4 regions of the Embleya sp. NPDC020630 genome follow, and region 4 is predicted to be linked to each of the others. Evidence: riboswitches for the same ligand, from Rfam matches in the RefSeq annotation. Region 4 holds a riboswitch; each other region holds the start of a gene.

Region 1 (5,576 bases), on a different contig from region 4:
GGCTCGCCCTGTTGCAGGAACGCCGTCGTCGCGCTCGACGGCGCGTCGGCCGCGAGCAGTTCGGTCCGGCGGTCGGCCTCCGTGACGGACATGCCGACCAGGACCGTCGCCCGGCCGGCAGCGGGCTTCGCGGGGGCGCCGGCACGGTCTTGGTTCATGGCTCGATCCTCTCGGCGAGCAGGCCGTTCCACCGGATGTGCGGGCGATGGTGCAGGGGGTGCCGCTCCACGGTCGCGTCGACGCCGTACACGTGCGCGATCGTGGCGGAGGTGAGCACCTCGGCGACGGGCCCGTGGGCCACCAGGCGGCCGTCGAGCAGCACCGCGACGTCGTGGCAGTAGGCGGCGGCCAGTTCGAGGTCGTGCAGGGCGGCGACGGTGGTGATGCCGAGTCCGCGCACGGTTTCGAGGAAGCCGAGTTGGTGGCGCAGGTCGAGGTGGTTGGTGGGTTCGTCCAGCAGGAGTACTCCGGGTTCCTGCACCAGGGCGCGCGCGAGGTGCACACGCTGGCGCTCGCCGCCGGAGAGGGACGACCAGGTCCGGTCGAGCAGTGCGTCGACGTCGGTGGCGGCGACGGCCTCGGCGAGTACGGACTGCTCGTGGGTGCTCGCCGGGCCGGGCAGTACGGGCCATCGGCCGCGGTGGGGCGTGCGCCCCAGGTCGATGACCTGGCGGGCCGTCAGCGGCAGCGCGGTGTCGGCCTGCTGTTCCATGAAGGCCACCCGTCGCGCGCGGCGGCGGGCGGTGAGGGCGTACAGGTCGTCGCCGTCGAGCAGGACTCGGCCGCTCTGTGGCCGGCGCAGGCCGGCCAGGGTCCGCAGCAGCGTCGTCTTGCCGGCGCCGTTGGGCCCGAGCAGGCCGGTCGTCCTGCCGGGGGCGAAGCCGAGCGTCACTTCCGTCAGCAGTGTGGCGTCGCCGACTCGTGCCCCGATGTTCTCGGCCCGCAGCCGCACCGGGTTCGCGACGATCACGGCCGGCCCCCCGCCGCGCGCCCGGCGGCCTGGCGCCACAGCAGCCAGGCGAAGAACGGCGCTCCGAGCCCGGCGGTGACGACGCCGACGGGGATCTCCTGGTCCGGGAGTACCGAGCGCGCCACGATGTCGCTGCCCACGAGCAGCGACGCACCCACGAGCGCGGACATGGGCAGCAGCAGGGCATGGCGCGGGCCGCACATCAGGCGGACGACGTGGGGTACGACCAGACCGACGAACCCGATGACGCCGGTGTTGGCGACCAGGCACGCGGTCACCAGCGCGGCGGCGGCGACCAGGGCCCAGCGGGTGCGTTCGACGTGGACGCCGACGGAACGGGCCGCGGTCTCGCCGAACGCGAACGCGTCGAGGTCCCGGGCGGCGGCGACCATGACCACCGTGCCGACGACGGCGACCGCGGTCAGGAAGACGGCCGTGTCCCACCGCACTCCGGCCACCGAACCCAGCGTCCACTCCATGACGCCGCGGGCGGCGTTGCGGTCGCCGAGGACGAGTACGACGAACGAGGTGTACGCGCCGCACAGCTGCCCGACCGCGATGCCGGCCAGCACGGTCCGCGAGGCCGGCAGGGTCCGGCTGTGTGCCCCGGCGAGGGTCAGCACGACGAGGACCGCGAGCAGGGCACCGACGAAGGCGGCCGCCGGGAGTGCGCCGACGACCGCGGTGCCGGAGGCTCCGACGCCGAGGACGATCACGGTGACCGCGCCGACGGCGGCGCCGTTGGAGATGCCGAGCAGGTAGGGGTCGGCCAGGTCGTTGCCGGTCAGGGTCTGCAACACCGCGCCGCACACCGCGAGTCCCGCGCCGGTCGCGGCGGCCCCCAAAACGCGCGGCAGCCGCAGCTGCCAGACGATCCGGTCGTCGAGCGGTGTGACGTCGGCGCCGCCGAGACCGAGCCGGCGCAGGACCACCTCGGCCACGACGTGCGGCGGTTCGTGGACGGATCCCACGGCCAGGCCGAGCAGGACGGTGAGCAGCAGCAGGACCACGGCGGCGGCCAGGGCCACCGCCGCACGACCGGCTCCCGCGGGTCGTGCGACGGGGCGATCGGTCACGGTCACGGACGCGGTGCCAGGCCGCTCAGGGCGGCCGAAACCCGGACGGCGCCGTCGGCGAGCTGCACGCCGGGGGTCGACTCGGAGAACGGCACGACCACGAACGCCCGGTTTCGGACGGCCTTGAGCTTGCTCAGGACGGGGTCGTGTTCGAGGTAGTCGATCTTGGATTGCGCGGTGTCCCACCCGGCGTCCGCGACCACGATGGCGTCGGGGTCCGCCGCGACCACCTGTTCCCAGCTCGCGTTCTTCCAGCCGCCGGGCAGCGTGTCGAAGACGTTGCGGGCGCCGACGGCGTCGAGGACGAGCTGGGGTCCGCCGTGGCCCGCGCCGACGTAGGGGGTCTTCGTACCCGAGTCGTACCAGAGCACGTTCAGGCCCTTGCCCGCCGACTTGGCCGTGACGTCGGCGAGTTGCCGCTGCTGCGCGTCCCGGATGGCGGCGGCGCGCGGCGCGACACCGAACACCTGGGCGATATCGCCCAGTTCGTCCCATACTGCCTGGAAGGATACCGGTGCCGCCTGCTTGCCGTCGGCGCAACCCAGCGGCGACAGGTAGGTGCCGATGCCCTGGGAGCCCAGTTCGTCCCGCGTGCCCGCCACCTTGTCGGTGAACGCACTGGAATAGGAGGCGTAGAGGAAATCCGGGCGCGCCGCGAGGAGTTTCTCCTTGGACGGGTACTTCTCGGAGAGCACCGGGACGGTGTCGTAGGCCGCCTTCCATTTGGCCGGGACCACGTCGTCGAGGTACGCCGTTCCGGCCATCCGGGTCTGCAGGTCGAGCGCCAGGGCGACTTCGGTGGCGCCCTGGTTGAGGGTGACCAGCCGGGCCGGCGGTGCGGTCACGGTGGTGGTGACGCCGCATCTGCTCACGCTCACCGGCGTGGGGTGGCCGCTCCCGGCCGCCGCGGCGGGCTTGTCGGCCTCGGGCGCGCCCGTACACGCGCCGAGCGCGCCGACGAGCAGGAGCGCCACGGCGGCGATGCCGGAGCGCATGGAGCGCCCGGCACGCGGGGGGTGCGGGGGACGGATGAAACGTTCGGCGCGAAACGGGCGCGCGGAAGCACGGAACACGTGTTCTCCAACCCTCGTGGAACATGTCGCGCCGTGGCCGGTCTCCTGGCTTCCGCATCGACGCTCCGCGGCCGGCCTTCCCGGTTGGCTCGTTCCCGATCCATCCAGTGACCCCGACCGCTTTGGGGCGGTCGGCAAGGGCCGCGGGACTCCGCGGCTACAGTGGCGAGGGCCGCGCCGGCTTGAACCGGCTTCCCGTACACCACGGCGGCCACAGGCTACCAAACCGCTCGTCGCGCCTCGTCGGCCCGCTCCGCCGCGCGGGTTCGGGGCGACGCCCGAGCGACCTCCGCCGACCTGCGCTGACGGGGCGCGTGTCGGCGGGCGAGTGCGGTGCGTGGAATGTCCAGTGTGGGTGGTGCCGTTGCCGGTGGCGGGGATATTGGTGTGCCATGTGGGATCGGCGACTGATAGTCCTTGGCGCGTGATCACTCCTTTTCAGGCGGCGTCCTTGCGTCGTTCCATACCCGTGGCCGTGGCTCTGTTGTTGGCCGCCGGGTGTACCGGGGGCTCCGGTGACAGTGCGTCGAACGCCGCCGCCGGCAAGCCGGTTCCCACCCCGGTGACGACCGGGACGGCCGTGGCCACCCCGCCGCCCGCGCCGCCGAAGCCCAAGGGGGCGGCGGACCCGGCGCTGCACGCCTTCTACGAACAGAAGATTTCGTGGAAGGCGTGCACGGACGACCCGAAGACGAAGAAGAAGGACGAGAGCGAATTCCGGTGCGGGACCTTCAAGGTGCCGCTGGATTACACCGCTCCCGACGGCAGGTCGCTGGAGATCGCCGTCATGCAATACCCGGCCGCCAAGCCCGATCAACGAATCGGCTCGCTCGTGCTGAATCCCGGCGGGCCCGGGGGCTCGGGCCAGGACTTCGTCAAGTACGGGTTCGACGACTTCGACGGTCCTTTGCACGACCGCTACGACATCCTCGGCTTCGACCCGCGTGGCGTGGCCGACAGCGCGCCCGTACGGTGCCTGGACGACAGGGCCCGGGACGAGCGCAACGCCCGGGACTCGCCCCGCGATCCGGTCGAACGCAAGGCGCACAGCGAACGCAGCGGCAAGGAGTTCTCCGACGCGTGCCAGGCCGAGTCCGGCGAGCTGTTGCCGTTCGTGGGCACACGCAACGCGGCCCGGGACATGGACGTCCTGCGCGCCGCGGTCGGTGACGACAAGCTCGACTACCTGGGCGTGTCGTACGGCACCTACCTCGGGAGCATGTATCTGGACGAGTTCCCCGACCGCGCCGGCCACATGGTCCTGGACGCGGTGGTGGACCCGGCGGCCGACAAGCTCGACGCGAGCATCGACCAGATGGTCGGCTTCGAGCGCTCGTTCCGCGCGTTCGCAGCCGACTGCGCGGCCCGGGCGGGCTGTCCGCTGGGCCGCGACCCGGCCAAGGCCGCCGAGATCGGCGCGACCTTCCTCGACGCATTGCAGGACAAGCCCCTGCGCACCGCCTACGACGGCCGCAAGCTGACCTCCTCCCTCGGCTGGACCGGCACCACCAGCCTGCTGTACGGCGACAAGGAAACCGCCTGGAAGTACCTGCGGGAGGCCCTGACCCTGGCGATGAACAACAAGGACGGCAGCCACCTGTTGTTCTACGCCGACCACTACCTCGGCCGGGACGAAAAGGGCCACTACGACAACAGCTCGGACTCGCGCTCGGCGATACGCTGCGCCGACGGCGCCGCCCCGGCACCCTCGCCCGAGCGGATCGAACAGGTCCTGGCGAAGCTCAAGACGGAAGCTCCGCTGCTGTCCAAGGACACCGTCGCATCGGACATCGAGGGCCCCGGCTGCGAGTTCTGGCCGTACAAGACTCCCGAGCAGCCGCACGTGATCCGGGCCGAGGCCGCCGCGCCCGTCCTGGTGGTGGGCACCACCGGTGACCCGGCCACCCCCTACGCCGCATCCGAGAAACTGGCCAACGACCTCGCGCACGCGAGCCTGCTGACCCTCGAGGGCGAGGGCCACGGCGCGTTCGGCCGCAGCAAGTGCGTCGACGCGGCGGTGGCCGCCTACATCATCGAGGGCAGGCTGCCGCCCGCCGGCACCCAGTGCACCGACGGCAAGTAGCCGCCGACCGTTGCCGGATGGGCGGCCGACGCCGCGCGGCGGCGGCGTCGTGGATGCGCGCGAGGGCCGCGGCGGCGCGGGAGCGCAGCCTCGCGCCCGGCACCCATACCAGGCAAATACCTGAAACACCGACCGGTATCCCAAAACAGCTATAGCTCCGCAGTCGTCGCCACGCCGTGCCGTCCGGGTGCGACGCGAAGCCGGGAGCCGCCGTCGTGTGCCGCCGGTTATCGCTCCCGGGCGTTCATGGCCTCGATCAGGGTCCGGGGGCGCATGTCGGTCCAGGTGTGTTCGACATGGTCGAGGCAGGTTTGCCGGTCGGCCTCGGGGTGGGTCACCCGCCAGCCGGCGGGGACGTCCAGGGTCGCCGGCCA
Region 2 (5,576 bases), on a different contig from region 4:
CTCGCTGAACGGCAGCGTAGGAGCGGCCCGAAGGCAGTCGTGGGCAATATTCGATTAATTGCCGGAAACCCGATCCGCACGGCGTTCGGACGCTAGAATCCCGGGCCGCGCGCCCCCGTGCGATCCGGCGCCCGCGCAAGGCTGTCCTCGGATGTGACTCGCGGGTAGCGTCGGCGGCACCCGTGCGCGCCCCGAGTCCGAGGAGATGGACATGTCCGCCACCGATGCGCCCCGCCCCCAGGACGGCCCGCCGAGCACGGGGCGGTCGGCGCCGCCGCGACCGGTCTCGCCCACCGATCTGAGCTTCGCGCTGCCGCCCACGTTCGAAACCGTGGAGCAGGAGCGCCGGCACCGCAAGGAGCGACTGACCGCGGCACTGCGGCTGTTCGGCCGGTTCGGCTTCGAGGAGGGGGTGGCCGGGCACATCACCGCGCGCGACCCCGGGTTCGTCGACCACTTCTGGGTCAACCCGTTCGGGATGTCGTTCAAGCACATCACCGTGGACGACCTGATCCTGGTCAACCACGAGGGGCAGGTCGTCGAGGGCCGATTCCACGTCAACCAGGCCGCGTTCGCGATCCACTCGCAGATCCACGCGGCCCGCCCCGACGTGGTCGCCGCGGCGCACAGCCACTCCACGCACGGGCGCGCGTTGTCCGCGCTCGGGATCCGGCTGGAGCCGATCACCCAGGACGTTTGTCCGTTCTACGAGGACCACGAACTCTTCGACGACTACGCGGGCGTGGTGCTCGACGCCGAGGAGGGGCGGCGGATCGCCAAGACGCTCGGCTCGCGCAAGGCGCTGATCCTGCGCAACCACGGTCTGCTCACCGTCGGACAGTCGGTGGACGCGGCGGCGTGGTGGTTCATCACCATGGAGCGCTCCTGCCAGGTCCAGCTGTTGGCCCAGGCGGCCGGCGAACTGCGGCCGATCTCGCCGGAGAACGCGCGGCTGACCCGGGAGCAGCTCGGCAACGACACGGTGGCGTGGATCAACTACAAGCCGCTGTACGACGTGATCAGCCGCTCCGAGCCGGACCTGTTCGGGGTCGACGGCCCGATGACGATCTGATCGTTTTCGGTCGATCCCGCCGATCGATGATCATTTCGCCGCCGCCCGATCGGGCGGATTGTCCGCCGACCGGGCGCAATCTCCGCGAGATCGGCCGTGCCGGGAGTCAACCCGCCCGGTTGCGGAAAGTACAACACCATGTACGAACGGAGCCTTCCGCAGCGCTTCGCGCGCTCGGCCCATCCCGTCGGGCCACGCGCCCGGGTGTGGCTGCCGACGATCGAACATCGGGTCGGTCCGTCGTTGCTGTACCGGCGGATCGGCCAGTTCGCGGTGGACGTGATCGCCTCCGCGCTGCTGCCCGGCGCCGCGATGTTCCTGTTCGTGCTACTGCCCACCCACCCCGACGGTTCGATCCGCAGCGGTCCGCTCACCGCGACGATCACCGCCGGTGTGCTCGTGGTCGCGGTGGCGATCCTGTTCTGGTACTGGGTGCTGCGGCCCGCCGAGCACGACGGGCGTACCTGGGGCATGCAGGCGTTCGGGATTCGTGTGGTCGACGTGTCCGGTGGTCGGGCCGGGCGGCGCCAACTGGCGATCCGTTGGGTGCTGCTGTGCGTCGACGCGTTCGCGCTCGGTGTGATCGGGTTGGTCGCGGTGCTCACCAGCGAGCGGGGCCAGCGGATCGGCGACCGGGTCGCGGGCACCCTGGTGGTCCGAGGACGCGGCCCCGGACTGTGCTGAGGGCCCGCTTCTCCCTCCAGCAGGGGCGGCTGGTCCCACGATCGCGAGCGTGCCTCGCTCCGCGCTCCCGCCCGGACGGGCCGTCGTGCGCCGCCCCGGAATGCGGCTATTGCTCCGCCGCTCCGTCCGCCTTGTGGTCTTGCGCACGGTTTGCAGATGCCACCTTGTCGCCATGTCCACTCGACCACTAGTGTCGGCTCGCCGTGGTGCTCGGGAAGCCGGTTCGATGCCGGCGCGGCCCTCGCCACTGTGATCGGGAAGTTCTCCTCCACCCCCGCGGGAACGTTGATTCGTCGCCTCGGGAAGCCACTGGGACCGCTGTCGCGGACCCGGGAAGGCGGAGACGTGAACGCACGACCCGTCAGCCAGGAGACCGGCCACGGCGATCGTCCGTCCACGAGGTGTTGGAGAGGGACCCTTCCTCATGCATATCGCCGAGGGCTATCTGCCCTGGGAACACGCCGCCGCCTGGGGCGTCGCGTCGACCCCGTTCGTCGTCCACGGTGCCCGCGCGCTCACCCGCGAGGTGCGCGATCGGCCCGAGAACACCCTGCTGCTCGGCGCGTCCGGCGCCTTCTCGTTCGTGTTGTCCGCGCTGAAGATCCCATCCGTCACCGGCAGTTGCTCGCATCCCACCGGCACCGGCCTGGGCGCCATCCTGTTCCGGCCACCGATCATGGCGGTGCTCGGCACGATCACCCTGCTCTTCCAGGCGTTGTTGCTCGCCCACGGCGGGTTGACCACGCTCGGCGCGAACGTGTTCTCGATGGCGATCGTCGGCCCCTGGGCCGGCTACGGCGCGTACCGGCTCGCCCGCTCGCTCCTGGACCGGCGCGGCGGCACCATGCCGCTGGACGTCGCGGTGTTCGCCGGCGCGTTCGTCGCGGACCTGAGCACCTACTGCGTCACCAGCGTGCAGCTCGCCCTCGCCTTCCCCGACCCGGACAGCGGATTCCCGGGCGCGCTGGCCAAGTTCGGCGGCATCTTCTCGCTCACCCAGATCCCGCTGGCGATCAGCGAGGGCCTGCTGACCGTCCTGGTGGTGCGCCTGCTGCGCCAATCCAGTCGCGGTGACCTGATCCGCCTCGGCGTGCTGAGCGACGCCCGGCCCGTGCGCGAGGAGGAGAAGAGCAAGTGAAGCGCTCGACGAAGATCAACCTGCTGCTCGTGCTGGCCGTGGTGCTGCTCGCGGCGCTGCCCGTGGTGTTCGGCATGGGCGACGACAAGGACGAGCCGTTCACGGGTTCCGACACCCGGGCCGAGACCGCGATCACCGAGAACGACCCGGACTACAAGCCGTGGTTCAGCCCGCTGTACGAGCCGCCGTCCGGCGAGATCGAGTCCGGCCTGTTCGCGCTCCAGGCCGCGCTCGGCGCGGGTGTCGTCGGGTACATGTTCGGCGTCAAGCGCACCCGCCGAAAGCTCGCGCCCGAGGCGAGCGACACCCCCGACGGGTCGGGCCCGGGGCCCGATCCGGCCGCCGCGCAGGACCCGGTATCGGTTCCGGGTCGCTGACCCGTGCTGCCGATCGACGCGGCGGCGCATGCCAGTGCCTGGCGCCGCCGCCATCCGGCCGACAAGGCCGTGCTCTCCTTCGGGCTGCTCGGGTGCGCGGTGGCGCTGCCGCCGTGGCCCGGCGCGGTGCTGGTCGCGGTCGCCGTGCTGACCATCGCGCTCGGCTTCGCCGAGGTGCCCGCCCGACGACTGTGGCGGGCGGCCCGCGCGCCGCTGGGATTCGCGGTGACCGGCGCGCTGACCCTGCTCGTGTCGATCCGCGCGGACGGCGTCGGCTGGGCGCCGGACGGGCCGCGCCACGCGGGCGAGTTGGTGGCCCGCTCCGGCGCGGCCGGTTTGGCGATGTTGTTGTTCGCGTTCACCACGCCGCTGTCGGACGTCCTGCCCCGGCTGACCCGGGTGGGTGTGCCGGCGGCCGTGGTGGACGTGGCGGCGGTGATGTACCGGATGTTGTTCCTGCTCTACGACACCACCACCCGGATCAACCAGGCCCAGGCCGGGCGGCTCGGGCATCGCACCCGGCGGGCCCGGTGGCGCTCGGTGGCCGGGCTCGGGTCGGCGGTGTTCGTGCACGCCTTCGCGCGGGCCCGGCGGCTGGAGGAAGGGCTGGCCGGGCGCGGCTACGACGGGCGGTTGCGGGTGCTCGTGGACGAGGTGCCCGTCTCACGCGGCTTCATGGCCCGGTCCGTGTTCCTCGTGGCGGCGGTCGTCGTCGCGACTCTTCTTCTGGGATCGGTGATGCCGTGATTCCGCTGCGGGTACGAGAGGTCGGCTACGCCTACGAGGACGGGCCGCCGGTGCTGAGCGGGTTGTCCCTGGCCGTCCCGGCGGGCCGGGCGCTGGCCCTGCTCGGGCCGAACGGCAGCGGCAAGACCACGCTGCTGCGGCTGTTGACCGGTGGCCTGGTGCCGGGCTCGGGTCGGGTGGAGCTGCACGGCACGCCGATTCGGCACGACCGCAAGGGACTTGCCGAACTGCGCCGGGTGGTGCAGCTGGTCGTGCAGGATCCCGACGACCAGCTGTTCTCCGCGTCGGTGGCCCAGGACGTCTCGTTCGGGCCGCTGAACCTCGGGCTCGCGCCGGACGAGGTGCGCTCACGGGTGGCCGAGGCGTTGGCCGCGCTGGGCATCGCCGACCTGGCCGAGCGGCCGGTGCACCTGCTGTCCTTCGGGCAGCGCAAGCGGGTCGCGATCGCCGGCGCGATCGCCATGCGGCCGCAGGTGCTGGTCCTGGACGAGCCGACGGCGGGCCTGGATCCGGCCGGTCAGGAGGCGCTGCTCGACACGCTCGCCGAGCTGCGTGCCGCCGGGACGACGGTGGTGATGGCCACCCACGACGTGGACCTGGCGCTGCGCTGGGCCGACGACGCGGCCGTGCTCGCCGACGGGCGGCTGCACACCGGGCCGGCCGCGGACCTGCTCGCGGACACCGCGCTGCTGGCCGCCGCGAGCCTGCGGCCGACCTGGGCGCACGCGGTGGCCGCGGTATTGATCGCGCACGGGGTGGCCCCGCCCGGCACGCTGCCCCGGACCCCGGCCGAACTGACCGCCCTGGCGCTGCCCGCCCGGCCGCGTACGCACTGACCGCGGCCGGGCTCAGCGGCGGCGCAGCAGCACCACCGCGCGGTCGTCGCCCACGTTGCGCCCGGCCGCCGCCACGATCCGCCGCGCCGCGTCGTGGAAGTCGTCCCGGACCAGCCGCTCCGCCTCGCCCAGGAACCGGTCGATGCCGGTGGCGATGTCCTCGCCGGGCAGTTCCACCATGCCGTCGGTGAACAACAGCAGCGCGTCGCCGTGGTCCAGTCGGCCGCGCACCCCCTCGAACGTGGCGTCGTCGAGCACGCCCAGAAGCGGGCCGACCGCCTCGACCACCCGCCACCGCCCGGTCCCGGCGATCCAGTGCACGCCCGGCGGGTGGCCCGCCGACAACAACTCGTACTCGCCCGACTCCAGGTCGAGCACCACGTGCACCGCCGTCGCGAAGCCCTCGGCCCATTCCTGGCGGAGCAGGTAGTCGTTGGCGGCCGGCAGGAATCCGTGCGGCGGCAGCGACCCGAGCAGCCCGCCGAACGCGCCGGAGAGCATCAGTGCCCGCGTCCCCGCCGCCAGCCCCTTGCCGGAGACGTCGACGAGCACCACTTCGAGCACCCGCCCACCGGTCGCACTGCGGGCGGCGACGAGGAAGTCGCCGGAGAACGACTGCCCGCCGGCCGGCCGCAACACCACCTCGGTGTGCCACTGCGGCGGCAACACCGGCATCTCGCCCTGTGCCCGCAACCGGTCGCGCAGATCGAACAACATCGACT
Region 3 (5,576 bases), 460 kb from region 4:
GACTTCCCCGCCGAACTGCGGCGCTGGCGTACCGCTCGGCGGCTGAGCCAGCTGGAGCTGGCCGCCCGCGCGGAAACCTCCCAGCGGCATCTGAGCTTCATCGAGAGCGGTCGGTCCCGGCCCGGCCGAACCATGATCATCCGGCTCGCCGAATCACTGGAACTGTCGCTGCGCGAGCGCAACGCGCTGCTGCACACCGCCGGCTTCGCGCCGGTGTTCCCCGAGTCCGATTGGGACGCCCCGATGATGCGGCCGGTCCAGGAGGCGCTGAGCGCGGTGATCGAGGGCCATCTGCCCTATCCGGCGATGGTGCTGCGGCCGTACGGGCAGATCGTGGCGGCCAACGCGGCGATCGACGTGCTCACCGACGGCGCGGCCCCGGAGCTGCTCGGGCAGCCGATGAACATGTTGCGGCTGATGCTGCATCCGCGGGGCATGGCGACGCGGGTGGAGAACCTGGCCGCGTGGGGTCATCACGTCATCGAGAACATGCGGGCCCGGGCGCTGCGCAGCCCCGATCCGCTGCTCGACACGTTCATCGAGGAGTTGCGCGGCTACGTCCCGAACGTGGAACCGGGCCCCGACCACCTCGGCTTCGCGGTGCCGCTGCGGTTGCGGGACCCGGCGAGCGGAGGCGAGTTGCGCCTGCTCACCACGCTCACCTCGTTCGCGACGGCGACCGACGTCACCGTGTCCGAACTCCACCTGGAGGCGTTCCTGCCCGCCGACGAGGCGACCGCGACCGCCCTGCGCCGCCGCGCCGCCGAACGCTCGTGAGCCCGGGCGGGGCCGACCGCCCCCGAAACGCGCGAAACCGCCGTGCCGCCCCGGAATCGGGACGGCACGGCGGTGGAGTACTCGGGCACACGAACCCGGGTCAGAAGTCCTCGTCGAAGGAGACCGATCCGGTGACCGCGACCTGGTAGGCCGACACCCGCCGCTCGAAGAAGTTCGACAGCTCCTGGACGTCCTGGAGTTCCATGAAGCCGAACGGGTTCGCCGAGCCGTACACCGGCGCCATGCCCAGCTGGGCGAGCCGCCGGTCGGCCACGTGCTCCAGGTAGGAGCGCATGTCGGCGACGGTCATCCCGGACACCCCGCCCTGGAGCAGGTCCTCGGCGAACGCCGTCTCCGCGTCCACCGCCTCGGCCAGCATCCGCCGTACGTCCTCGGCGAGTTCGTCGTCGAACAGGCCGGGCTCCTCGGCCCGCACCGTCTCGACCACGGAGAACGCGAAGTCCATGTGCGCGGACTCGTCGCGGAAGACCCAGTTGGTCCCCGACGCGAGGCCGTTGAGCAGCCCGCGCGAGCGCAGGAAGTACACGTAGGCGAAGGCGCCGTAGAAGAACAGCCCCTCGATGCACGCCGCGAAGCAGATCAGGTTGAGCAGGAACTGCCGCCGGTCCTCCCGCGATTCGAGCCGGTCCAGGCCCATCGCCGAGTCGATCCAGCGGAAGCAGAACTCCGCCTTGCGCCGGATCGACGGGATGTGCTCGACCGCGGCGAACGCCTGCTCGCGCTCCTCGTGGTCGGGCATGTAGGTGTCGAGCAGCGTCAAGTAGAACTGCACATGGACGGCCTCTTCGAAGAGTTGCCGCGACAGGTACAGCCGGCCCTCGGGCGAGTTGATGTGCCGGTACAGGTTCAGCACCAGGTTGTTCGCCACGATCGTGTCGCCGGTCGCGAAGAACGCGACCAGGCGCTGCACGAGGTGCCGCTCCGCCGGGCTGAGCTTGTCCAGGTCGGCGAGGTCGCTGTGCAGGTCGACCTCTTCGACCGTCCAGGTGTTGCGGATCGCCGCCCGGTACTTCTCGTAGAAGTCCGGATACCGCATCGGGCGCAGCGTGAGGTTCATTCCGGGATCGAGCAGGCTCACGTGCACGCCTCACATGCTTCGGGGTTCTCCAGCGAGCAGGCGATAATCTCGACATCGGAGGGGGCGAGGTCCGAGATCTCCTCGACCGGCGCGGCGGACGCCTGCGCGGGCACGGTCGCCTGCTGGATCCGCGTCGCGGGGCGCGAGCGCAGGTAGTACGTGGTCTTGAGACCGGTGGACCACGCGTAGCGGTACATCGAGGACAGCTTGCCGATGGTCGGGTCGGCCATGAACAGGTTCAGCGACTGCGACTGGTCGATGTACGGCGAGCGGGCCGCCGCCAGGTCGATCAGCGCGCGCTGCGGCAGCTCCCACGCGGTGCGGTACAACTCCCGTACGTCCTCCGGGAGTTCGGCGATGCCCTGGACCGAGCCCTCGGCGCGCTTGATCCGGTCGCGCACCTCGGGGGTCCACAGGCCGCGGGCCTTGAGCTCGCGCACCAGGTAGCCGTTGATCTGCAGGAACTCGCCGGACAGCGTCTCGCGCTTGAACAGGTTGGACACCTGCGGCTCGATGCACTCGTAGGCGCCGGCGATGGAGGCGATGGTCGCGGTCGGCGCGATCGCCACGAGCAGCGAGTTGCGCAGCCCGTGCTCGGCCACGCGGGTGCGCAGCGCGTCCCAGCGCTTGGTCTGGGTCGGGTACACGCCCTCCCACAGGTCCGGCTGGAGCCGGCCGCGCGCGGCGTGCGTCTCGGCGTACGCCGGGTGCGGGCCGTGTACCTCGGCGAGCGCCGAGGACGTCTCCAAGGCGGTGAGGTAGATCTCCTCGGAGATCAGCGTGGACAACTCGCGCGCCTCGGCCGAGTCGAACGGCAGGCCGAGCGTGAAGAACACGTCCTGCAGGCCCATCAACCCCAGGCCCACCGGGCGCCAGCGCGGGTTGGACGCGGCGGCCTGGTCGGTCGGGTAGTAGTTGATGTCGATCACGCGGTCGAGGAAGATCACCGCGGTGCGCACCGTGGCGCGCAGCTTGTCCCAGTCCATGCCCTCGCCGGCGACCACGTGCGCGCCGAGGTTGACCGAGCCGAGGTTGCACACGGCGGTCTCGCCGTCGCTGGTGACCTCCAGGATCTCGGTGCACAGGTTGGACAGGTGCACCACGTTGCCCGGCTCGGCGGCCTGGTTGCAGGTCCGGTTGGCGGCGTCCTTGAAGGTCATCCAGCCGTTGCCGGTCTGCGCGAGCGTGCGCATCATCCGGGCGTACAGGTCGCGCGCGGGCATCTGCCGGACGAACCGGCCGTCCCGCTCGGCGGTCTCGTACACCTCGTCGAACTCGGCGCCCCACAGGTCGGGCAGCTCGGGCAGCTCGTTCGGGTCGAACAACGACCAGACGCCGTCCTCCTCGACGCGCCGCATGAACAGGTCCGGCACCCAGTTGGCCAGGTTGAGGTTGTGCGCGCGACGCGCGTCCTCGCCGGTGTTCTCCCGCAGTTCGAGGAACTCCAGGATGTCGGGGTGCCAGGTCTCCAGGTACACGCAGGCCGCGCCCTTGCGCCGGCCGCCCTGGTTGACCGCGGCCACCGACGAGTCGAGGGTCTTCAGCCACGGCACGATGCCGTTGGAGTGCCCGTTGGTGCCCCGGATCAGCGAGCCGCGCGAGCGCACCCGCGACCAGGCCACGCCGATGCCGCCGGCGAACTTCGACAGCCGGGCGATTCGCCCGTACATGTCGTAGATCGACTCCAGCTCGTCCTTGGGCGAGTCGAGCAGGTAGCACGAGGACATCTGGGTGTGCACGGTGCCGGAGTTGAACAGCGTCGGCGAGCTGGGCAGGTAGGCCAGCGAGGACATCAGCCGGTAGAAGCCGATCGCCTCGCCGGGCTCCTTGGACAGACCGCACGCCACGCGCAGCAGGAAGTGCTGCGGGGTCTCGACCACCTTGCGCGAGACGGGGTGGCGCAGCAGGTAGCGGTCGTAGACGGTGCGCAGACCGAAGTACTCGAAGCGGCGGTCCCCGTCGGCGTCGACGGCGGCGTCCAATTCGGCGGCGTGCGCGGCGACGAACGCCGCGGTCTCCGCGCCGATGATGCCCTCGCGGTGACCGAGCGCGATGCCGGCGCTGAAGGAGGCGACGCCGGCCTCGGCGGCCTCGTCGGCGATCCGGCCGGCCAGCAGGCGCGCGGCGAGCCGCGAGTAGGCGGGCTCCTCGGCGATCAGCTCGGCGGCTGTGCGCACGGCCAGGTCGGCCGCCGCGCCGCGGTCCGCACCCTCGTTCAGACCCGCGACGACCCGGCGGACGACCCGATCCGGATCGACCTCCGGCAGATCGCGCGCCTGGGTGCGCACCAGGGTGGCAAGGCGGTCCTCGGGGCTCTCGTCGACCCGCATCCGGGTCGCGCCCACGCTGTCCACAACGGTCACGTGCTCTCTCCTCGCGAGCTCGTACGTACAGGTGACCCCACGCCCGAAGGCGCGGGCAGCCGGCAGGTATTCGGACTCGCGGGCATGCCGGGGCACCGCCGGGCACGGCGTGTGCTCGGTGGTCCGCGGAGTGCCTAGGGGTCGTCGCTTCCCGTACGCCCTTCGGCGTCCGGCGCTCCATGACGACTTTCGTTCCCGCTCACCGCTGCGGGGGCAGTTCCGGCCTCGCACCGGATTCCCTCTTGCCTCGCCTTCCCGAAAACTTCGGTCGGGCGAACCAGCTGCGTCGCAGAGCATATATGTAGTGGCGGGGTGGTCGTCGCACCCCCAGGTGTTGTGTCGCGTCCCGATTCCCGGCGTGTCACGGTTCGCCGGAGACGTGCCCGGGTGGTACGACCGGCGGGCAATTGCGACGCGCGTCGAGCACCCCGAACCCCCGCTCTCCCGGCGCCCGTCCGGCCCCACCGGGCCTGCGCGGGCCGCGTGGGGCGGAGCCGAGGGCGGCGGGGGGCGGCGGCGACGGACCGGATGGACGGGGCGTCGCGCGTCGGCCGCCGCGCCGATCGGCCGGCAAATTCCTTCCTCGCCGGGCGTGTCGGCACACGCGTGACAAGAAGCACATCGCGCGGCGGCCGGCCGATTCACGCGGAGCGGATCGGCGGCCCCGGCCCTCGGGTCGGGACCGGCGGGGGCGCCTCCGGACCCGGATCGCGCCACGTGGCCGGCTCACGGGCGACGCGTGCGCGGGCTCGGTCCGGGTGGGCGGGCGTGTCGGGGCGGGCTGCCTTGCGGTCGGTCGGCCGGCCAGGGTACCTCCCGGCCCGAGTCGCGCCATTCGGCGACCAACGCCTCGTAGACGGGAGTCTCGAACGTCTCGGTGGGCCACGGCCCGTACGGGGCTCGCAGGATCTTCATGCCGACCCAACCTCACGAGGGGGCGCGAAGTAACCACCAACCGGGTGATGCCACTCGGTCGATTGACGGCCCCGCCCCCGAGTCGGGTCGCCCACGCCGACGCCCGGTCGCCGCCGCACAGGGTGAGCGGCACGGATGGCGCCCCCGCGCGCGGCCCTCCTACTCGGTCGGGTAGGCCGCAGTGCGCAGGGCGGTGAAGGCTTCGGCGAGGGCCGCGGCCGTCCAGTGGGCGTTCAGGCCGCTGGGGTTGGGGAGTACCCAGATTCCGGTGTCGTCGATCGTCTCCGGCCGGCGGCCGACCACCGCCTTGGGGCGGCCGAAGCCGGTGCGGTATGCGCCGATGCCAAGGACCGCCAACCAGGCCGGTCGGTACCGGCGTACCTTCGCGGTGAGCGCCAGGCCGCCGGCCCGGTACTCCTCCT
Region 4 (5,576 bases):
CGCGGGCAGCACGCCGACGAGCAGCGCGAGTACCGGGAGCGGGGCCAGTTCGGGCCAGGCGAGCGGGCTCAGCGACGGGTACAGGTTGCCCGCGTCGATCCGGCTGGTCAGGTAGAGCAGCGCGCCGGTGCCCAGACCACAGCCGGCGACCGCGAATTCGGCCGGGCGCCAGCGGTCGGGGAGATAGATGCTCCGGTTGATCCGCCGGCCGGTCAGTACGAAGCCGATGCCGGCGATCAAGAGGCCGCCGGGCAGCATGGTGGCGCCCAAGTAGCGGGGTGTGCTTCCGTCGAGGAGCGCGTAGACGCCGACGCATACGCCGATCAGCCCGACGAGGGTCAGCACGCCGGTCAACAGTCGGATCGCGCGTGGTAGATGCCGATTGCGGCCATATCCGCGCGAGTCCATCGCGGCAGCCAGAGCCAGTGAACGATCCAGCGCGTCCTGAAGGACCGGGATCGCGATCGACCGCAACGCCCGCATGCCCTTGTGCGCCCCGCCGCGCAGTCGGCGGGCCCTGCGCACGCGCTGTACGCTCTCGACCAACTGCGGCGCGACCGACAGCGCGACGACCACCGCCGCGCCCACCTCGTACAGCGCCGCCGGCACCGCCTTGAGCATGCGCTTGGGACTGGCCAGCGCGTTCGCCGCACCCAGGCACACGATCATCGTGGCCAGCCGCAACCCGTCGTAGAACCCGCCCAGGACGTGTTCGAGCGCCACCGGTCCGAACAGGTGGATACCCGCCGCCCACGCGGGCAGCGGGATCTCCGGCAGGTCGACGAGCACATGCCCGCTCGCCGCGCCCGCGCCGAAGACGATCCGGAACAGCACCCGCATCACGATGATGAACAACCCAAGGAACAGGTACATCCGAAACGCCAGGGCCCACGGGGCGTCGCCGCGCCGGTTGGCGACGACGAACCCGGCCACCGCCAGGAGCAACGCGAGCAGCAGCGGGTTGGTGGTTCGGCTGGCGGCGGTGGCCAGCCCCAGGGCCCACAACCACCACGCACCGGGGTGCACGGTGCGGGGCAGCCGGCCGCCGCCGCGGCGGAATGCCGCGGCGGTCGGCGACGGTTTCGGGTGGGGCACGTTCATCCCGATCCGTCGGCGCGCGTCCGGCGGCGCCACGTGGTGAACCCGGCTGCCGCACAGATGGCAACGAGCAGGGCGATGCCGACGATGGTCGTGGTCGGGATGCCGTCCCGCTTCTTCGTGGCCAACTCCTCGCCGCCGGTCCAGGTCTGGCCCTGCGGGGTGACGCCGGAGGGTTGCACGGACGGCGCGGCCGAGGCGGGCTCGGGCGCCGCGGACTCGGTCGGGGCGGTGGAGGCCACCTCGCTCGCCGGAGCAGCCGGCGGGGGTGCGGACTCCATCGGATTGCCGGAGACGCCGGGCCCGGGGGCCAGGGGGTCGATACCCGAGGCGGCGGTCCCGCCGACCCCGTTCGAGCCGGACCCGGTCGAGGCGGTGTCGCCTGCGGTTCCGGCCGGTTTGCCTCCCGATCCCGCCGACGTCGTGCCGTTGCCGGAGTTGCCTCCGTTGCCGGCCGGCGGTTGCGGGTTGTTCGTCCTGGGCGGCGGGTCCTGGGTGGCGGGCGTGGTCGGGCGTGACGGGGCCACGCGCGGCGAGGGGTTGGTGGTCTCGGTCTTGTTCTTGGAGAACGACCAGCCCTCGAAGCTGCCCGGCGGCGGTTTGCGGTTCATCACGCCCCACTGGCTGTACGTCCACGAACCGCCGTTGGGGGAGTGCCAGTACGACCAGTAGGCGCTCGCCGGCGGCGTGTCGATGCATGCCTCGGAGTTGGCTCCCGGCTTGCCCTCGATCCGGCAGATGAAGGACTCGCCCCAGCGGGCAACGCCGGCGATCTCGATGCCGGCGTTCTTGAGCGCGGCGTGCCCGGTGGCCTGATCGCCTCGTGCGCAGCGCACGATGGTCGTGCCGCCCAGCTCCTGGAAGTCGATCACGACCGTCACGCCGTTGCCGTCCGGGCAGTATCCGGGCGTGCCCTTGGAGGTGTCGACCGCGCGTGCGGTCGGTGCGGCGACGGTGAGCTGGGCGGTGGCGGGCAGGGCGAACAGGGCCAGGGCGGCGACCAGGCGGGCCATTCGGCCTCTGCGGCCGAGGCGCCTCACGTGTGCTGTCCGTTCTTGCGGCGCGCACCCGCGCGGACGGCGAAGCCGGTGCCGACCAGGCCGACCGCGAGCAGCACCAGGCCGCCGATCTCCGCACCGGTGCGGGCGAGACTGCCACCGCCCCCATTCGCGGTGCCGCCACCGCCGGAGGTGCTTCCGCCGCCGGATACGGAGCCGCCTGTGCCGGCCTGGTTCGTGTTCGTCGCGGACGCGGACGAAGACGCGGAGATCGACGCGCTCGCGGTCTGGGTGAGCGAGGTGGTGGGCGTTGCCGACGTCGATGGGCTCGCGGACTCGGTGTGGGTGGCCGAGCCGGTGGGCGCGGGAGTGTCGGAACGGGTCGGCGCGGGAGTGCTCGTGGCGGTCCCGGTCGGTTCGGTCGGCGCCTTGCCCAGGTTGCCGAGCGGGACGCCCGCGAGCACGAGCAGGGCCTGCGGGGTCGCGCGGCGCCACTGGTCGCGCTGGAAGTCGGGGATACCCTCCGCCCGAGCCGAGGTCAGCGCCTCCTCGTTGTAGGCGATGGTGCCGACGTCCTTGGTCGCGGCCCCGGCGTTGTCCGTGGTGATCTGGTGCTTGGCCACCCACGCGGCGGCCTTGTCCGCCTCTGTCGAGTAGCCGGCCGCGTACAGGGCCTGCCCGGCCAGGCCGGTGCTGTTGGTGTTCGAGGCCGCCGTGGGACCCGAACCCCCGAACGAACCGTCCGCTTGCTGCCGCGACTTCAGCCAGTCCGCACCCTTCTTCGCGGCCGCCGCAGCGCCGGTCGACCCGCTCTCCGCCGCCGCGGACAGCAGTGCCTGCACGGCCATCCCGGTGGAGTCCGGGTCGAGGACGGTGGTCGGGGTGTCCTGGCAGACCGGCCCGGTGCTGCCCAGTTGGCCCGGGAACAGTCGGAAGCCGCCGCTGGGGCACTGCTGCTTGATCAGGAAGTCCACCGCACTCTGCGGCACTCCGCCGCTGCGGGCCAGGCCAAGGACGGCGAGCGACTGCCCGAAGGCGTTGCCGGAGTCCGGGCTGCCGGTGAGCTTGTCCCGGACCCGACCGACGTCGTCGCCCGCGTCCGCGCCGGCGACCAGATCGAGGGTCTCCGCCCGCATGTCCAGCCCGCCGAACGCGGCCGGGTCGCGGCCGGCCACGACCGAGGCGAACAACACCTTCGCGGTCGCGCCGGCGATCCGCGAGCCGGGCATGCCCCACTCCTCGGCGCTGTTGTACTTGCGGATGTTGGCCGCCACGGCGTCGGTCGCGGCCTTGAGCGCCGCGGGCTCCGAACGGGTGGCCGCCAGCGCCATGACGGTGTCGATGGTCAGGCCCCAGTCCGAACCGGAGAACCCGGGTATCCCCCCGTCGACCAGCTCCCCGGCCTGCCACTTCGCCGCCGAGGCGGCCTGCGTGGCATACGGGTTCGCGGCGTCGGCCGACGCGGAGAAGACAGGGGAGGCCGCTACCAGGATCGCGCCGCAGACCGCGACCGCGCCGGTCTTTCGCACAGTGAGCCAGGACATCGGTGGAACCCTTCCGGGACCGACGCGTCCCGGGGCTCGCCCACGACACGACGCCGGTCGGGCGGTCCGGGCTTCAGCGTGTAGTCCACGACAGCTGGAGCCGAAAAAATTCGTACGCACCCAGGTATTCCGACTCGCGGCGGCCTCGCGGCCACCGCCTACGGTTGCGGGTCAGCGCCGGATTTCGACCGGCTTCCCCTGGGTTTCGAACTATGTAGTTGGAGTGCCGATATGGCTCGGCGTGCGGAGCCTACGGAACATTCCGGTCGTCGGACAATACGAGGAGTGCGGAATCCGCCGTGCCCCTTGTCACGATGACGAACGCCACGGATCGGAATAGGCGGCAGGGGCGGTCACGTCGCGGGCGGTCGCCGGGGCGAGCACGTGTGTTCCCGCCCCGGCGAACTCGGGTCAGGAGGCCGTGTTCGGCAGCGTCGCGCGCACCTCCCGGGCCGCCGCGACCAGATTCTCCAGCGAGGTGCGGACCTCGGGCCGGCCACGGGTCTTGAGGCCGCAGTCGGGGTTGACCCAAAGACGTTCGGCGGGGATCGCGGCAAGTCCCTTGCGGAGCAGGTCCACCACCTCGTCCGCGCTCGGGACGCGCGGGGAGTGGATGTCGTACACGCCGGGTCCGGCCTCGCGCGGGTAGCCGTGGGCGGCGAGTTCGCCGGCGACCTGCATGTGCGAGCGGGCCGCCTTCAGGCTGATCACGTCGGCGTCGAGGTCGTCGATGGCCTGCACGATGTCGCCGAACTCGGCGTAGCACATGTGGGTGTGGATCTGGGTTGCCGCGCGTACGCCGGACGTGCTCAGGCGGAATGCCTCGGTGGCCCAGGCCAGGTATTCGGCGTGGTCCACGGCGCGCAGCGGCAGCGTTTCGCGCAACGCGGGTTCGTCCACCTGGATGATCGAACTCCCGGCCGCCTCGAGGTCGTTGACTTCGTCGCGCAGCGCGAGCGCGACCTGTCGGGCGGTGTCGCCGAGCGGTTGGTCGTCGCGGACGAAGGACCAGGCGAGCATGGTCACCGGTCCGGTCAGCATGCCCTTGACGGGTCGGTCGGACAACGACTGGGCGAACGCGGTCCAGCGCACGGTCATCGGGTCGGGGCGGGAGATGTCGCCGGCCAGGATCGGCGGGCGCACGTACCGGGTGCCGTAGGACTGGACCCAGCCGTGCCGGGTGGCGACGTACCCGGTGAGCTGTTCGGCGAAGTACTGCACCATGTCGTTGCGTTCGGCCTCGCCGTGGACGAGGACGTCGATACCGGCCTTTTCCTGGAAGGAGATCACGTCGCGGATCTCGGCCTCGATGCGCTCCTCGTACCCAACGCCGTCGATGCGTCCCGCGCGCAGGTCGGCGCGGGCGGCGCGCAGCTCGGCGGTCTGCGGGAAGGAGCCGATGGTGGTCGTGGGCAGCAACGGCAGCCCCAGATGCGCGCGTTGGACCTCGGCCCGTTGGGCGTACGGCTTGCCGCGGCGCGCGTCGGTGTCGGTGACCGCGGCGGCGCGGGCGCGCACGGCGGGGTCGTGGGTGAGCGCGGACGCCTTGCGTGCGGCCAGGTCGGCCCGGTTGGCGGCGAGGTGGGTCGCAATGGTGTCGGTGCCTCGAGCGAGGCCGCTGGCCAGGGTGACGATCTCCTCGGTCTTCTGGCGGGCGAACGCGAGCCACCGGGCGATCTGCGGGTCGATGTCGCGTTCGGCGTCGGCGTCCAGCGGCACGTGCAACAACGAGCAGGAGGCGGCGACATCGACGCGGTCGGCCAAGCCCAGCTGTATGCCGAGGGTCGTCAGGGACTTGCCGAGGTCGTTGATCCACACGTTGCGGCCGTCCACGACACCGGCGACCAGACGTTTGCCGGGCAGCCCGCCGACGGCGGCCAACGCGTCCAGGTTGGCGGCGGCGGAGCCGGTGAAGTCCAGTGCCAGGCCCTCGATC

Evidence for each region. A riboswitch is a leader RNA that binds a small molecule or an ion and turns the genes downstream of it on or off. The one in region 4 is predicted to bind cobalamin.
Region 1: linked by a shared signal. The riboswitch ahead of ACH4XV_RS30550 (ABC transporter substrate-binding protein) and the one ahead of ACH4XV_RS03585 (prenyltransferase/squalene oxidase repeat-containing protein) in region 4 are both predicted to bind cobalamin.
Region 2: linked by a shared signal. The riboswitch ahead of ACH4XV_RS14305 (energy-coupling factor ABC transporter permease) and the one ahead of ACH4XV_RS03585 (prenyltransferase/squalene oxidase repeat-containing protein) in region 4 are both predicted to bind cobalamin.
Region 3: linked by a shared signal. The riboswitch ahead of ACH4XV_RS05585 (ribonucleoside-diphosphate reductase subunit alpha) and the one ahead of ACH4XV_RS03585 (prenyltransferase/squalene oxidase repeat-containing protein) in region 4 are both predicted to bind cobalamin.

Annotation. Positions count from the first base shown of each region.
Region 1 is NZ_JBIRUB010000010.1:188,793-194,368, forward strand. It holds gene ACH4XV_RS30535 ((2Fe-2S) ferredoxin domain-containing protein) at 1-158, opposite strand, end outside; gene ACH4XV_RS30540 (ABC transporter ATP-binding protein) at 155-970, opposite strand; gene ACH4XV_RS30545 (FecCD family ABC transporter permease) at 967-2,052, opposite strand; gene ACH4XV_RS30550 (ABC transporter substrate-binding protein) at 2,049-3,041, opposite strand; cobalamin riboswitch at 3,137-3,350, opposite strand; gene ACH4XV_RS30555 (alpha/beta hydrolase) at 3,595-5,202, shown strand; gene ACH4XV_RS30560 (MbtH family protein) at 5,430-5,576, opposite strand, start outside.
Region 2 is NZ_JBIRUB010000003.1:654,686-660,261, forward strand. It holds gene ACH4XV_RS14295 (class II aldolase/adducin family protein) at 212-1,072, shown strand; gene ACH4XV_RS14300 (RDD family protein) at 1,211-1,756, shown strand; cobalamin riboswitch at 1,944-2,153, shown strand; gene ACH4XV_RS14305 (energy-coupling factor ABC transporter permease) at 2,181-2,894, shown strand; gene ACH4XV_RS14310 (energy-coupling factor ABC transporter substrate-binding protein) at 2,891-3,271, shown strand; gene cbiQ (cobalt ECF transporter T component CbiQ) at 3,275-4,018, shown strand; gene ACH4XV_RS14320 (energy-coupling factor ABC transporter ATP-binding protein) at 4,015-4,854, shown strand; gene ACH4XV_RS14325 (PP2C family protein-serine/threonine phosphatase) at 4,867-5,576, opposite strand, start outside.
Region 3 is NZ_JBIRUB010000001.1:1,347,479-1,353,054, reverse strand. It holds gene ACH4XV_RS05595 (helix-turn-helix domain-containing protein) at 1-777, shown strand, start outside; gene ACH4XV_RS05590 (ribonucleotide-diphosphate reductase subunit beta) at 878-1,855, opposite strand; gene ACH4XV_RS05585 (ribonucleoside-diphosphate reductase subunit alpha) at 1,873-4,206, opposite strand; cobalamin riboswitch at 4,283-4,536, opposite strand; gene ACH4XV_RS05580 (hypothetical protein) at 4,966-5,154, opposite strand; gene mug (G/U mismatch-specific DNA glycosylase) at 5,314-5,576, opposite strand, start outside.
Region 4 is NZ_JBIRUB010000001.1:890,202-895,777, forward strand. It holds gene ACH4XV_RS03575 (CbiQ family ECF transporter T component) at 1-1,101, opposite strand, end outside; gene ACH4XV_RS03580 (hypothetical protein) at 1,098-2,138, opposite strand; gene ACH4XV_RS03585 (prenyltransferase/squalene oxidase repeat-containing protein) at 2,135-3,640, opposite strand; cobalamin riboswitch at 3,742-3,873, opposite strand; gene metE (5-methyltetrahydropteroyltriglutamate--homocysteine S-methyltransferase) at 4,052-5,576, opposite strand, start outside.